3 regions of the Comamonas testosteroni genome follow, and region 3 is predicted to be linked to each of the others. Evidence: predicted binding sites of a transcription regulator. Region 3 holds the regulator's gene; each other region holds the start of a gene.
What was found. Region 3 encodes sigma-54, which starts transcription at its own class of promoters, with help from an activator protein. Its sites were predicted from a motif close to TGGCANGNAANCTGCTTT; they were not measured.
Positions count from the first base shown of each region.

Region 1 (5,211 bases), 1.1 Mb from region 3:
AATGCCCCAGAGTCTGTGGACAAGATCGGCGAGGGCCGCACGGTGCGCGAACCGGAGAAGCCATCGGCTCCCGACACCGAGAACCGTGACTGGACCCTGGCCGAGGAGATCAAGCAAAAGGAAGAGGTGGAGGAGCCGCCCAAGGAGCCTATCTCCAAGCAGCTGATCGAGTTCATCCAGTCCATGTGGCGCGCCAGCGCCCAGGCGGTGGAACAGGCGCAGGAGACCAGCAAGTCGGAAGATCTGCTGCAGAGCAAGCAGACGGCACGCAATGAGCCGCTGACTTATTCCGAGCCCAGGGTCAAGCGTAGCGGCAACGCCAAGTAAGGCGTTTGCTTTGATTTTGAGAGCTGATTGCGCTTGATATTCAAGCGCTTCAGCTATTTTTATATCTTATTTGCTTTCAGGGCCTGCGCTATAAGCTTCTGATTTGTGAGCGTCGTCCTTGGCCGGCGCAGCAGCCACGGCGTCGGCGGCCTTGGCCTTTTCACGCGCTGCACGGTACTTGACGGCAAAGGCGCGCACTTCCTCATAGGTGACGAAGCCGTCCTTGTTGGTGTCGGTTTCGTCAAAGGCGGCGGCCAGCTTGGGGATGATGGCCACTTCCTTGCGGCTGAGCTTGCCATCCTGATTGAAGTCCAGCATCTTGAATTGCTGCTGGGCCTTGATCTCGCCCTTGGAGAGCTGGGTTCCCTGTCTTTCCCCGATCTTGTCGCCGGCGGTTTCTTCGGCGCGCACCGTGGGCAGCAGCAGCACGGCGCTGGTCAGCAGCACGCCCATGGCGGTCTTCATGACCGAGCTGCTGCGCGCGACGATGGGGTGTTTCTTGGCTTTTGACATAGCGATATAGATGAGGGCCATGACGGCATTCTCAACCTCCGGCCCGTCGCACTTTCAAAGTTTTGCATTCGCTTGCCGGACTTTGCCAAGCTTTACGTAGGCAGAGCCGCCTTGTCATGGGCAATGCCGCTGCGCACATGGCCCGAGGGAACATGTCCGGCCGCATTGCGCACATGGCCGGTCTGGTCGTCGAAGAAGAAATCGGGCTCGAACTCGCGCAGAAAACCGCCCTTGGCCAGTCCGCCGAGGAACATGGCCTCATCGACATCGATCTTCCAGTCCATCAGCGTATTGAGTGCGCGCTCATGGGCCGGGGCGCTGCGCGCCGTGACCAGGGCCGTGCGCACGCGCATGCCGGCTACATCGGCCTGCTGCAGCCGGTGCAGGGCCGCCAGCAGGGGCTTGAACGGGCCTTCGGGCAGCGGCTGGGCGGCTTTCTCCAGCTCATGCTGCTGGAAAGCCTCCAGGCCCTGGGCCTGGAAGATGCGTTCGGCCTCGTCGGAAAACAGCACGGCATCGCCGTCGAAAGCGATGCGCACTTCGCGGGGATGGCTGCTGCTGGCGCGCATGGAGTCGGTGAACACATGGGCGGCCGGGTAGCCCAGCTGCAGTGCCTGGGTCACGTCATCGGCATTCGCTGACAGAAACAGCTGGGCTCCCAGCGGGCGCAGATAGCCGAAAGGGTCGCGCCCCTGGGTGAATACGCCGCGCTGTATGGAGTGCAGGCCGTGGGCCTTTGCCGAGCGGAAGACGCGCATGCCGCTGACGGGGTCGTTGCGCGAGAGCAGCACCACTTCCACATGCTGCTGTCCTTCCGTGTTGAAGGCCAGCAGCTTCTTGACCAGCGAGAAGGCCACGCCGGGTGCGGCAGGCACGTCCAGCCGCTCGCGCTGCAGGCGCAGGTAGCTCGCCGGGTCGCTGTCCTCGAAGAGGCGGTTTTCCTCCTCGAAATCGAACAGGGCTCGCGAGGAGATGGCGACGACGAGCTTGTCGTTCAGGGTCATGGCCATGGCGGTACGGCTTCAATCGGATGTGCAGACAAGCTCTGATGATACGCAGGCCGCCGCGCCCTCACCAGTTGGCTTCGCGCTCGGGCGTGGCACTGATGTGGTGAATGGACAGATCGGCTCCGTCGAATTCCTGCTCCTGGCTCAGGCGCAGCCCCATGGTCTTCTTGAGCAGGCCGTAGACCAGCAGGCCACCGAGGGCCGCCCAGGCCACGCCCATCAGCGTGCCTATGAGCTGGGCCAGCGGATGCACGCCGCCAAGCCCGCCCAGTGCCTGCGTGCCGAAGATGCCCGCCGCAATGCCACCCCAGGCGCCGCACAGACCGTGCAGCGGCCACACGCCCAGCACATCGTCGATCTTCCATTTGTTCTGCGTCAGCGTGAACATGAAGACAAAGATGGCGCCGGCGGCGGCCCCCACGACCAGCGCCCCCAGGGGGTGCATCAGATCCGAGCCCGCGCAGACGGCGACCAGGCCGGCCAGCGGGCCGTTGTGCACAAAACCCGGGTCGTTCTTGCCCACGGCCAGGGCTGCCAGCGTGCCGCCCACCATGGCCATCAGCGAGTTCACGGCGACCAGACCGGAGATCTTGTCCAGACTCTGGGCGCTCATCACATTGAAGCCGAACCAGCCCACGATCAGAATCCAGGCGCCCAGCGCCAGGAAGGGAATGCTGGAGGGGGGCGTGGCGGCAATCGCTCCGCCCTGGCGGTAGCGATTGCGGCGCGGGCCCAGCAGCAGCACGGCGCCCAGGGCGATCCAGCCGCCCACGGCATGGACCACCACGCTGCCGGCAAAGTCGTGGAATTCGGCGCCGGTCAGCGCCTTGATCCAGGCCTGCACGCCGAAATGCTGGTTCCAGGCAATGCCCTCGAAGAAGGGGTAGATCAGGCCCACGATCATGGCCGTGGCGATCAGCTGGGGCCAGAACTTGGCGCGCTCGGCGATGCCGCCCGAGATGATGGCGGGAATGGCGGCCGCGAAGGTCAGCAGAAAGAAGAACTTGACTAGGCCATAGCCGTTGAGTGCCGTCAGCTGCTCGGCGCCCACGAAAAAGTGCGTGCCGTAGGCCACGCCATAGCCGAGAGCGAAATAGACCACGGTGGAGACCGAGAAGTCGACCAGGATCTTGACCAGGGCATTGACCTGGTTCTTGCGGCGCACGGTGCCCAGTTCCAGGAAGGCGAAACCGGCGTGCATGGCCAGGACCATGACGGCGCCCATCAGAATGAACAGGGCATCCGCGCCCTGTTTTAGTGCTTGCATGAAAACGCTCCAGCTGAAATTTGCTATTTATTGGTGCGAAATTGCGGAAAAAACCCGCAATGCACTAAAAGAAAGCAAGAATTGCGCCAAGCTGGAGTGGGTGCTTCCGCACCGTTGCGGGCGCGGCCGGCCTATTTGACGAACTGGTTGAGCTGGATGATGGGCATGAGCACGGCCAGCACGATGAGCATGACCACCAGTCCCATGACGACGATGAGCAGCGGCTCGAGGATCGTGGCCAGGTGCATGGCACGGCGCTGGACCTCGGTGGACAGCTGGGTGGCGGCACGCTGCAGCATCAGCGGCAGCTGGCCCGTCTGCTCGCCCAGCCGGGCGAACATGGCGACCAGGCCCGGAAAGCGCTTCTTCTGAGCCAGGGCCGAGGCCAGTGGCGCGCCTTCGCGCACCAGCACCAGCGCATCCATGGCATCGGCGCGCAGGGCGCGGTTGTTCAGCGTCTCGGCCGCGGCCTGCAAGGCCTTGAGAATGGGCACGCCCGCTCCGGCCAGCATGGCCAGCGTGCCGGCAAAGCGCGCCGCGTTATAGCTGCGCGAGAGCCGGCCTATGAGCGGCAGACGCAGCCACTGGGCATCGAAGCGCTCGCGGAATGCCTCGTTCCTGAGAGCCAGCCGAAAGCCCACGGCAGCCAGCAGCACCACGGCCAGCATGAACCAGCCGTAGTGGCGCACAAAGTCGCTGATGCCGAGCATGACCACGGTGAGAAACGGCAGCGCACGCTTGGTGCCGGCAAACACGCCGGCCACCTGCGGCACCACATAGCTGACCAGAAAGATCACGATGACGATGGCCACCAGCGTCACGATGGCCGGATATAGCGAGGCGCCGATAAGCTTGGACTGCAAGGCCTGGCGCGCCTCCAGGTCGTCGGCCAGGTTTTCCAGCACCGGACCCAGGCTGCCGCTGGATTCTCCGGCGCCGATCACGGCGCAGAAGATATCGGAAAACTCGCGTGGATGCTGTTCCAGCGCCCTGGCAAAGCTGGAGCCTGCATTGACCTCTGCCCGCAGCGCTGCAACCAGCTGATGCTGGCGTTCGTCCTCGGCTTCCTCGGACAGAGCGGCCAGTGCGCGTTCTATGGGCAGGCCGGAGCTGACCAGGCCCGAGAGCTGGCGGGTCCATACCGCGAGGCTGGTGGAGTTGAAGACCGGGCGCGTGAACCATCCGGAAGCGCCGGTGCGGCCCTGGCCCTTGCCTGCGGCGACGGGCTCGACCTGCAGCGGCACCAGGGCCTGGCTGCGCAGTTGGCTGCGCGCGGCACGGGCGTTGTCGGCTTCCAGGGTGCCCTTGCGGGTCTGGCCCTGGGCATCCAGGGCTTCAAAGGTAAAGGCGGGCATGCGCGAATCGATCTGACGGGTGAGGGGTTGGTGCAGATGGTAGCGACTAATGATGTCAGCACTTCGGCGTTGGGGAGAGCGAACCCGGCTTGATGCAGGTCATGGCTGCCGCGGGTGAGGTCGGCACAATGGTCTGCCGATTCAAGAATGCGAGGTTTTGATGCTCAAGGACAAGGTTGCATTGGTGACGGGGGCTGCATCCGGCATAGGCCGTTGTGTGGCGCTGACATGGGCCCGGGAAGGCGCGCGGGTGGTGCTGGCCGACCTCAACGAGGAGCAGGGCCAGGAGACCGCGGCCCTGGTGCGAGAGCTGGGTGCCGAGGCACAGTATCTGCGCGCCGACGCCGGCAGCCCGGCGGATCATGAAGCGCTGGTGGCCCTGACCATGCGCCACTTCGGCAGGCTGGACGTGGCCTGCAACAACGCCGGCATCGGCGGAGCCAGCGCGCCAACCGCCGACTATCCACTCGATGCCTGGGAGCAGGTGCTGCGCGTCAATCTCTCGGGTGTCTTCTATGCCTGCAAATACCAGATTGCCGCCATGCTGCAGGGCGGTGGTGGCTCCATCATCAATATGGCGTCCATCCTCGGTGCCGTGGGCTTTGCCAACTCTGCGGCCTATACGGCGGCCAAGCATGGCGTGCTGGGCCTGACCAAGGCGGCGGCACTCGAATATTCGGCCCGGGGCGTGCGAGTCAATGCCGTGGGGCCGGGCTTTATCCAGACCCCCATGATCAGCGGT
Region 1 is NZ_CP043568.1:778,113-783,323, forward strand. Features, by position in the region: gene F0P97_RS03475 (hypothetical protein) at 1-327, shown strand, start outside; gene F0P97_RS03480 (EF-hand domain-containing protein) at 394-861, opposite strand; gene F0P97_RS03485 (5'-nucleotidase) at 933-1,850, opposite strand; gene F0P97_RS03490 (ammonium transporter) at 1,912-3,114, opposite strand; gene gspF (type II secretion system inner membrane protein GspF) at 3,246-4,469, opposite strand; gene F0P97_RS03500 (SDR family NAD(P)-dependent oxidoreductase) at 4,630-5,211, shown strand, end outside.
Region 1: a site for sigma-54 is predicted at 3,186-3,203, ahead of F0P97_RS03490 (ammonium transporter). Genes of this name have one in related genera too.

Region 2 (5,211 bases), 230 kb from region 3:
TCGGTCCACAAGGTGCTTATGCACAGGCACGTGTGATGCCTGCAGAAGTGCTGATTCCGCTGCCCGACGGAATTTCAGACCGTACTGCAGCCACGCTCATGATGAAAGGCATGACGGCCCAATATCTGTTCCGTCAGGTCTATCCGCTGCAAGGCGGTGAAACCATTCTCTACCACGCAGCTGCCGGAGGCGTAGGCCTGATTGCCTGTCAGTGGGCCCGCGCCATGGGGGTCAACATGATTGGTACGGTCAGCACGGATGAGAAGGCCGAACTGGCCAGGGCGAACGGGTGCACGCACACCATCGTGACTTCGCGTGAAAACATCGTCGAGCGAGTGAAGGAAATCACGGCAGGCAAGGGCGTGCCCGTGGTCTATGACTCTGTAGGCAAGGACACACTGATGGACTCGCTCGATTGCCTGCAGCCGCGTGGCTCGCTGGTCAGCAACGGAACCTCTTCCGGCTCCGTGGTGGTGGACTCGTCGCTGCTGGCCGCCAAAGGCTCGATCTGGATGACCCGGCCGGCCATGATGCATTACATCCAGCCCCGGTCACATATGCTGGAGATGGCTGCAGAGCTGTTCGAGCACGTGCTGGCGGGGCGCATTGTGAGCGAGCCGCAGCAGGAGTTTGCATTGGCCGAGGCGGCACAAGCCCATCGCGCATTGGAAGCGCGCAAGACCGTGGGAGCCACGGTACTCGTGCCATGAGCTGCCGGGTGCAAATGTCGGGCGCGTAAAGCCATTGCGAAGATCTGTGCCGGCACCTTTTCCAAGGCGCCGGCTTTTTCTGTCTGATATTGACGATCTGGCAGGGCGACATTCCTAGGGATTTCACCTTGGGCACATGGCACCAAATAGGCAATGGATGGCATCAACTGCACAAGGGCTGCAGCCTTCTTTTTCTAGAGTGATTTCGCGGATCAAGACCGCGAATTCATAACGAAAAGGAGACATGACATGCCACGTATTTCACGTTATATCTGGAGTTTTCTTGCCTTGTCCGCCAGCAGTCTGGCCAGCGCTCAGTCATCCGTGACGCTGTTCGGTGTCATGGACGCAGGCGTCAGCCGCTACATGGTGCGCAGCAATGCCTGGGATGGCTCCGGTCGCACGGCCAGTCAGGCTATCTGGGCGCTCTCGCCCTCGGGTAATCTGGCCAGCCGTCTGGGTGTTCGTGCCGTTGAAGATCTGGGTGCTGGAATGTCTGCCAGCATGTGGCTGGAAGCGCCTGTGACCAACGACACGGGCGGCGGCGCGCTGAACTTTGGGCGACGTTCCACCGTCAGCCTGACGGGCAACTGGGGCGAGCTGCGCCTTGGGCGCGATCACACGCCCTCGTTTTTGAATGACTGGGCCTTTGATCCCTATTCCGTCAACGGCGTGGGCGTCAATTTGCTGGCGGTGGTCAGCAGCAACCTGGCCATCAACCGTGCGCTGAGTACGCAGACCAGCGGCACGCTGCCCGAACGCTTGCTGGGCAACGGTTTGTCGGCAGGCACGGACAATTATCTGCGCGCGAACAACTCCATCGGTTATCACCTGCCGACAGGGCTGGGCGGACTTTATGGTCAGCTGATGTATGCCTTCCCGGAAAATGACGCCAGGCGCGGCCGCTATGCGGGAGGCCGCATAGGTTGGGCCAGCGGCCCCGCCGATATCGCACTGGGCTATGGCGAAAGCATGTTGGGCACTTTCAATGGCCGCAAGGAAACCATCAAGTCCCTGAACCTGGGAGGCTCGTACAACTTCGGTCCGGTCCGCGTGTTGGGCGAGTGGTCGCAGGTGCGCAATGCGCGCAGCGATGTGCGTGCCACAGACCGCTATGACGGGCTTCTGGCTGGTGTGCAAATCCCTGTCGGACTGCATCAGCTCAGGGCGTCGGTGGCCAGGGTGCAGTTCAAAAATGGGCAGGGAACTGGCGACGCATCGGTGAACAAGCTGGCCTTGGGTTATGTGCATAACCTCTCCAAACGCACGGCGCTCTACACCACGGTGTCACGTATCAGCGTGAGCAATGGACACAACAATCCTGCGGTGATGGGTGTGACGCCGCTGGCCGTGAGCAGCCCGGTCATCATGCCGCAGCCAGCCTACAGTAACAGCCCGGGCATGCAGCCGCGCAGTGCGCTGGGCTTTGATCTGGGTCTGCGCATGATGTTCTGAGGGCTGTCCGTTGCTGCTGCCGCAAGGCGAATCACGAAGAGGCGGGTTGGAGGGCTGGCGTGTCGCAAAGGGCTGCTTGCTTGCCGGCGTTGCAGTACTTTGTGAAATAAAAAGAACGGTCGTTCTAATTTGGTGAAATTTTGGCTACACTGGCCTCGACTATTAAAGCCCAGGAGACCTTTCATGTCCGATCTGAACGCCCGGTTTGAAGAGACCGTCAAGAATTCCACCTCGCTCGGCGAGCGTCCTGACAACGCCACCTTGCTCAAGATCTATGCCTTGTACAAGCAGGCGACCGAGGGTGACAACGAAGCCAAGAAGCCCAGCTTCACCGACATGGTGGCCCGCGCCAAGTGGGATGCCTGGGCCAAGCTGGAAGGCACGACGCCGGATGAGGCCAAGCAGCAGTACATCGATCTCATCGAGTCGCTGCGCTGATCTGCGCCGCCCCTGATCGCTGACAAGGCCCTGCACTCCGGGGCCTTGTCGTTTCAATTCAGACCACATCACACTGCGCCAAAGACGGGGGCTGGAAACTGACGCACCTCCAAGTCAGGGACTCGGAGTAAGGGCCGCTCGGCCCCGAAGGGGTCGTCCCCCTTGGGCAAGCGGCAGGGCGGCCCAGGGGGTGTCAGTACCTGTTCGAGAAATTGGCGCTGATGCGCTGACGCAAATATTCCGCCCCTGTGATAGGCGGATATTTTTTTGCCGGCCCTTCGATCACCGCATCTTCATTGGCCTGGCAGAAGAAGGCCAGGCTGTAGCGGGCTCCCTGGTACTCATGGGGCTGCGGGTTGCGCACGCGGTGGAAGTTGCTGGGCAACTGGTCGTCGCTCCAGCGCATCAGCATGTCACCGATATTGCAGGTGATGACGCCGTCCACGGGCTTCACGGGCGTCCATTGCTGGGCTTCGGCCTCCTTGCCGGGCAGCACCTGCAGCCCGCCCTGGCCGGCGCGCTGGAACAACAGTGTCAGGCAGTCGAAGTCTGTATGTGCGCCTGCACGCCACAGGCCGATTTCGTCCTTGAGAGCAGGGTCCACGGCAAAGTAATGCAGCATGCGCAGCGTGCTCTGGTAGCTGGGCACGGCGGGGTCATGTGCGCGGGTGAAGAACTCCTCGTCAAAGCCCAGCTTGTAGGCAAAGCAGGACAGCAGCTGCATGCCCACCTGCCAGCATTGGTGCTCAAAGGCCAGCGTGGCCTGCTTGAAGCCGGGCAGCTCCTGCTCGCTGGGCCAAAGGCCCTGCATGCGCGGGCGTGTGACCTGATAGGACTCTTTCTGGTCGGGGGTGCGCGTGGAGGGGCGGATCTGCGCCTTGTGCTCCCAGCCTGCGTTGCGCGATAGCGGCCATTGCGCCTTGGTGTCGGGCGGCAGGGCAAATAGCTGTTCGGCCCTGCCGAATGCGGCGTCGATATCGGCCTGGGCTATGCCGTGGCCGGAAACCTGGAAGAAGCCGATTTCCACCGAAGCGCTCCAGATCTGCTCGGCAATCTCCTGCTTGCGCTGCTCGAAGTCGCTGATGTCTATGACGCGAACTTCGCGCGCCGAGGTTTCTGCGCCTTGCCCGCCCATGCGGGCTTCCTTGTCCAGTTCGTCAAGGCTGTAGGAGTGGCTGGTCATGGTCTGCATAAGAATTTCTCTTGCGATGACTTCAGGCACCGGCGCTGCCAGTGGGGCATGGGGCTGCGGGCATCTGAAGTGTGGATACCAGGCGCGGCTGTCTGCCGCACCCACTTCAAGAGCAATGACCCGCGAAGCTGCTGACCGGCGATGGTCAGAAGCACCGTGCTGAACGCTTCTACTCTTGATTTGAGTGCAGCAAGCAGCGTGCCAGCCATTCACCACGGCACAGGTGCTCTTGGTTTTGGTGCATGGCTTCAAACTGGTGCACTGCCGTGCATGAATCCATGCATGCGCTGCTCGGGCGTGCACCTTGTTGATACCCGACAAACGGAAATCAAAAGCAGGCACGCCAATTGCTAGATGGTTGAACGAGTAGAAGCGTTCAGCCTGCATCCGCGTGCAGTGCCCGGAAATTGCTCAAGTCCTGTCAGCAGCGGCTGCTGCTGGCGTTCCTGTCGCCAGAGACCTGAGAGTTCCGCCATGCAACGTCGCCATTTCCTTGCTGCCCTGCCTCTTTGCAGCGCACCCTGGGTCCATGCCCAGGGCAAGTCGCTGACTCCGCTGAAATTCACGCTGGATTTCCGCGTCAACGGCCAGACGGCGCCGTTCTTTCTGGCACAGCAAAACGGCTACTACCGCGATGAGGGGCTGGATGTGAGTCTGGACGTAGGGTCGGGCTCGGTGGCTTCGATTACTCGTATCGCCAGCGGAGCCTACCAGCTCGGACTGGGCGATATCAGCTCGCTGATCGAGTTCAATGCGCAGAATGCCGGCACGCCTCGCGTGCAGGCCGTCTACCAGTACTACAACCGCGCGCCTTTTGTGATCATCGGGCGCAAGGACCGGGGCATCACTTCGGACTTCGGAAGCCTCAAGGGCAAGAAGGTTGCCGCAGCGGCGGTGGAGTCCACGCGCCGTGCCTGGCCCATGGTGGCGCGGCGCAAGAACCTGCCCGCCGATCTGTTTGCCTGGTCGACAACGGAGTTCTCGGCACGAGACAACGTCATGGTGCGTGGCGATGTGGATGCCGCCACCTACTTCCATGACTCGGCGGTGTCGCTGTTTGCGCGCCTCAGGCCCGAGGAGCTTTCCATACTGCGCTACAGCGATGCAGGCGTTCATCTGTATGGCAATGCGATTCTCGCGTCCAGCCAGCTGATCGCCGAGAAGCCGCAGGTCGTGGCCGCTTTCCTGCGCGCCACCAACCGTGCGATTGTGGAATGCCTTGCCAACCCCGCAGCAGGCATTGCCGCCGTGCGCCAGCGTGAGTCGATTCTCGATGAAAAGCTGGAGCTGGAGCGCTGGTCCATCACCGCACAGTACGTGGCCGCGGCAGACACGAAAAGCCATGGACTGGGCGACTTCAGCAAGCGTTTGATGGAGCAGCAGCTGGACAGTGTGGTGCAGACCTTTGCGCTCAAG
Region 2 is NZ_CP043568.1:5,418,517-5,423,727, reverse strand. Features, by position in the region: gene F0P97_RS24975 (quinone oxidoreductase family protein) at 1-710, shown strand, start outside; gene F0P97_RS24970 (porin) at 960-2,165, shown strand; gene F0P97_RS24965 (acyl-CoA-binding protein) at 2,349-2,603, shown strand; gene F0P97_RS24960 (isopenicillin N synthase family dioxygenase) at 2,797-3,795, opposite strand; gene F0P97_RS24955 (ABC transporter substrate-binding protein) at 4,270-5,211, shown strand, end outside.
Region 2: a site for sigma-54 is predicted at 3,982-3,999, ahead of F0P97_RS24960 (isopenicillin N synthase family dioxygenase). Genes of this name have one in related genera too.

Region 3 (5,211 bases):
CCTTCACCGTGGCCAATCAGGCGCGCAAGGCCGCCCAGCTGCAAAACGAGTATGACGTGGAAGGCGTGCCCGCCATGGGTGTGGCCGGCCGCTACTACACGGACGGCACCAGGGCCGGCAATATGGACAATGTGCTGCGCGTGGTCAATGCGCTGATCGCCTCCAGCCGCAAGGCCTGAGATCAGGCAGCAGACGCCAGTGACGTTTGATGCCCAGCAAGCCCGCCGCCGTGCGGGCTTTTTTGTGGGTGTTTTTTACGCAAGTTGCAAAAAGGGAATGACTACAATGGATGCAAGAAACGTGCCTTCCATGAAAAAAACACTCCTACCTCTTGCGCTGGCCTGCGCCCTGGCAGCAGCGACCGGCATTGTCCATGCCGAAAAAGCCGACAGCGCCAAGCCCATGAATATCGAGGCGGATGCGTTGCGTCATGACGAGCTGCAGCAGACCAGTGTCTTTACCGGCAATGTGGTGATGACCAAGGGCTCCATCGTGCTGCGCGGCGCCCAACTCGATGTGCGGCAGGATGCCGAGGGCTATCAGTACGGCGTGATCAAGGCCGAGGCCGGCAAGCGAGCATTCTTCCGTCAGAAGCGCGATACCGTGGCCGGTCAGCCCGAGGAGTTCATCGAGGGCGAAGGCGAAGTCATCGAGTACGACGGCAAGGCCGATATCGTCAAGTTCATCCGTCGTGGCGAGATGCGCCGCTACCGTGGCGGTCAGCTCAGCGATCAGGTCACGGGCTCCATCATCGTCTACAACAACATCACGGACGTCTATACCGTCGATGGTCAGAAGACCAGCGGCGGCCTGCCGAGCTCCTCCGTGGGGCAGGGCGGTCGTGTGCGCGCCATCATGGCGCCCAAGGACGGCACGCCGGGAGCCCAGCCCAAGCCTGCAACACCTGGCACGCAGCTGCGCCAGAGCATGACGCTGGGCGGCGAGAAAGCCGACGAGAAGAAATGAGCGAACCGACTTTCTCCAGCAGCCGCAGCGGCGAGTCCGACAGCCGCCTGGAAGCCAAGCATCTGGCCAAGTCCTACGGCAGCCGCAAGGTGGTCAAGGATGTGTCCCTGTCCGTGCAAAAAGGCGAGGTGGTCGGTCTGCTCGGCCCCAACGGCGCGGGCAAGACCACATCGTTCTACATGATCGTGGGCCTGGTGCGCAGCGACGGCGGCGAGATCTTCATCGACGGCCAGCCGGTGGGCGGCATGCCGATTCACCAACGCTCGCGTCTGGGCCTGTCCTATCTGCCCCAGGAAGCCTCCATCTTTCGCAAGCTCAGCGTGGAAGACAATGTGCGCGCCGTGCTGGAGCTGCAAAAGGACGAGCAGGGCAAGACGCTGACGCAGGGCGAGATCGAAAAGCGCCTCACCGGCTTGCTGCAGGAGCTGCGCGTCGAGCATCTGCGCCAGTCGCCGGCACTGGCTCTGTCCGGCGGTGAGCGCCGTCGCGTGGAAATTGCCCGAGCCCTGGCCACGCAACCGCGCTTCATCCTGCTTGACGAACCGTTTGCCGGCATCGACCCGATTGCGGTGATCGAGATCCAGCGCATCATCGGCTTCCTCAAGGAGCGCGGCATCGGCGTGCTGATTACCGACCACAATGTGCGCGAGACGCTGGGCATCTGCGACCACGCCTTCATCATCAGCGACGGCCATGTGCTGGCCGAAGGCACGCCCGAGGAGATCGTGGAGAACGCCGATGTGCGCCGCGTCTATCTGGGCGAACATTTCAGAATGTGATGACCCCCACGTTCCTTCACTTTGTGTGGTCGCTGCCCCCGGAAGGGACCCTGACCGGCTGCGCCGGGGTTTGCCCTGGGGAGACCCGGCTGCCAACCCATGGCACTGTGCGCGTTTGCAATGATTGTCTGGGAGCCGCGCCTCGATGAAGCCAGGTCTCTCGCTACGCGTTTCGCAGCATTTGTCGCTGACGCCGCAGCTGCAGCAATCCATTCAGCTGCTGCAGCTCTCCACTCTGGAGCTGGCGCAGGAAGTCGAGCAGATGCTGGTCGACAACCCTTTTCTGGAACGTGCTGGCGATGAGGCCGAATCTACGGGAGATGCTCCTGTAGATGTAGCTGCTAGCGCAAGTGAATACAACACTTCAGACAGTATTCATGCTGAAAATGATGCGAAGCAAACGCAAGCAGCTGCTGAAACAATAGCGGAGACGCCAAGTGCCGAGACCCCGGAAACGCTGAACTGGGAGGCCGACGGCATGGACGGCCAGGACGGGGAATGGGGCGGCGAATCCAGCAGCGAGTGGGATACGCCCTCGGCCAGCAGCTCCACACGCAACCGCGATGGCGATGACGAAACCGATGCCATCGATCTGGCGCGCGAGCACCAGAGCCTGACCGACTTTCTCCATCGTCAGGCGCTGAGCCTGCATCTGGGCGCGGCGGACATGGCGGCACTGCGCTTTCTCATCGAGTCGCTCAACGACGACGGCTATCTCGAGGATTCCCTGCAGGAGCTGGCGCAGAGCCTAGCCGGCGACGACCTGGAAGAGCGCGAGGAGCTGGAGCAGCACTTTGTCATTGCTCTGAAGCTGCTGCAAAGCCTGGAGCCCGTGGGCGTGGGCGCGCGTGATCTGGCCGAGTGCCTGCAGCTGCAGCTGCGCGACCTGATCCGCACCGCCGAGGACGAGGGCACGACCGAGGCGCATATGAACCGGCTGCTGCTGGCGCAGGCCATCTGTGCGCAGCCCATGGACCTGCTGGCGCGGCGCGATCTGCGCAAGCTCACCAGCCTGTGCGGCGCGCGCGAGGAGCAACTGCGCGAGGCCATGGCATTGATCGCCAGACTGGAGCCGCGTCCGGGGCGTCGCTTTGTCGATGTGGAACGCCATATCGTGGTGCCCGATGTCATCGTGCGTCCGGTGCGGGCCGGCGCCGGCCGGATGGACTTTTCCGTGCAGCTCAACCCCGAGGTCATGCCGCGTCTGCGCGTGCACGACATCTATGCCGGTGTGCTGCGCCGCCACAAGAACAGCGACGGCCATGCGGCGCTGCAGCAGCAGCTGCAGGAGGCGCGCTGGTTCATCAAGAACATCCAGCAGCGCTTCGACACCATCTTGCGTGTTTCCGAAGCCATCGTGGAGCGGCAGAAGAACTTCTTTGTGCATGGTGAGCTGGCCATGCGCCCGCTGGTGCTGCGCGATATCGCCGACACCCTGGGCCTGCACGAGTCCACCATCAGCCGCGTGACCACGGCCAAGTACATGGCCACGCCCCAGGGCACCTTCGAGCTCAAGTATTTCTTCGGCTCGGGCCTGGGTACGGAAACCGGCGGCAGTGCCTCCAGCACGGCCGTGCGTGCGCTGATCAAGCAGTTCGTCGATGCCGAAGATGCCAAGAAGCCGCTATCGGACGCCAAGCTGGCCGATATGCTCAAAGAGCAGGGCATCGAGTGCGCGCGCCGCACCGTCGCCAAATACCGCGAGCAGCTCAAGATACCGACGACCACGCTGCGCAAGGCGCTGTAGGGCACCGCAGAAACAAGAAAGCCGCTGATGCATCGCACAGCGGCTTTCTTGTTCTGCATTTAGGGCGGGAGCCTTGATAAGGCATTTCTCAAGTCAGGGGCAGCGAGCAAGAGCCGCCCTTGCGGCGATGCCGCCGTCCCCCTTGGGGGCGCCCGGCCAGGGGGAAGGCGCGTAGCGCCTCAGGGGGTTATCAAGAAACCAGCCACCAGATAAACCAGACCAGCACGCCGATCATCAGTCCGAACTTGAGGATCTTGTAGAAGGTCGGATTCCAGTTGCGGAAGGCGCGGCGGTACTTGCCCGCATAGAACGAGATCTTGAACAGCTTGCTGATCATGCCGCGCGGATCGCCTTCGTTGTTGGGCGAGCTGGCGGCGGCCACCACATTCTTGCCCAGCCAGTGATTGAGCCACTGGGCAAAGCCATTGGTCATGGGACGCTCCACGTCGCAGAACAGCACGATGCGGTTGCCCTCGCTGCGGTTCTCGGCCCAGTGCATAAAGGTCTCGTCGAAGATCACGCCTTCGCCTTCGCGCCAGCTATAGGGCTGGCCGTCGACCTCGATCATGCAGCGGTCGTCGTTGGGGGCCAGCACGGCCAGGTGATAGCGCAGCGAGCCTGCATAGGGGTCGCGGTGCAGATTGAGCTTGGCGCCGGGCGGCAGCTCGGCAAACATGGCAGCCTTGACGCTGGGAATCGACTTCACCAGGGCCGTGGTCTTGGGGCACAGCTCCATGGCCGAGGGGTGGGCGTCGCCGTACCATTTGAGGTAGAAGCGCTTCCAGCCGGTCTTGAAGAAGGAGTTGAAGCCTGCGTCGTCGTTGTTGGCGGCGGCCTTGATCTGCATGTTCTTTTGCAGATTGACGGCTTCCTCGCGGATTTCACGCCAGTTGGCCTGCAGCGGTGCCAGCTCGGGGAAGGTGCTGGTGGGCAGGTAGGGCGTGCGCGGTACCTTGCTGAACATCAGCATGAAGACGTTGAACGGCGCCGTGAACGTGGAGTGATCAAACAGCTGGCGCAGCACCTTGTGGCGCACCTTGCCGCGCAGATGCATGTACAGCCCGCAGCCAAAGAAAAGCAGCACCAGTGCCAGAACGATAATTTTTGCCATAAGAGCCAATTTTACCGGGGGCACCCCGGCGGCCACCATGGGGGCAGGTCAAACAGAACCGGGGTAGGGGAATATCAAAAGCAATAGCTGCCGGCGCTTGACGGCCAGGCGCAGAAGCCCGCCTGTTAGATGCTCAAGGCAGAGCCAGTACGGCGCAGTTGCACAGATCGGCGCTCTCGAAGGCCGTTCTGTCGCCCGCTTTGAGCCCCGGCACGGGGAACAGGCGCACAGTCAGCGGCTTGTTGAGGCGAAAAGCCATGGTGCCCGTATCGCGCATGACGGCAGCGATCTGCTCGGCGCTGCTGTCGCCCGGCACGGGTACGGTATCGAGGCCGATGCCGCAGACGCTGCTATAGGTCAGCAGGGCGCGGATATCGAATTCGTCATTCAGACTGGCCTGGGCCAGGCCTTCGTCCTCGGTCACGGCCAGCATCAGGCCGCTGAATCCGATCTGCGTCACGCCGCTGACCGATTTGAAGACGCGGGTCAGCAGGGCCGAGGCTTCCACCGTGCCGCTGGCGCCGAAACAGGGCACGCCCAGCAGTTGGTAGACATCGACCATGGAGGCGCAGGACTTGGACGGCGCAGCCGAGGTGTCCATGCCCGCG
Region 3 is NZ_CP043568.1:5,648,465-5,653,675, reverse strand. Features, by position in the region: gene F0P97_RS26045 (thiol:disulfide interchange protein DsbA/DsbL) at 1-179, shown strand, start outside; gene lptA (lipopolysaccharide transport periplasmic protein LptA) at 310-966, shown strand; gene lptB (LPS export ABC transporter ATP-binding protein) at 963-1,745, shown strand; gene F0P97_RS26030 (RNA polymerase factor sigma-54) at 1,891-3,492, shown strand; gene F0P97_RS26025 (aspartyl/asparaginyl beta-hydroxylase domain-containing protein) at 3,683-4,603, opposite strand; gene F0P97_RS26020 (DUF711 family protein) at 4,737-5,211, opposite strand, start outside.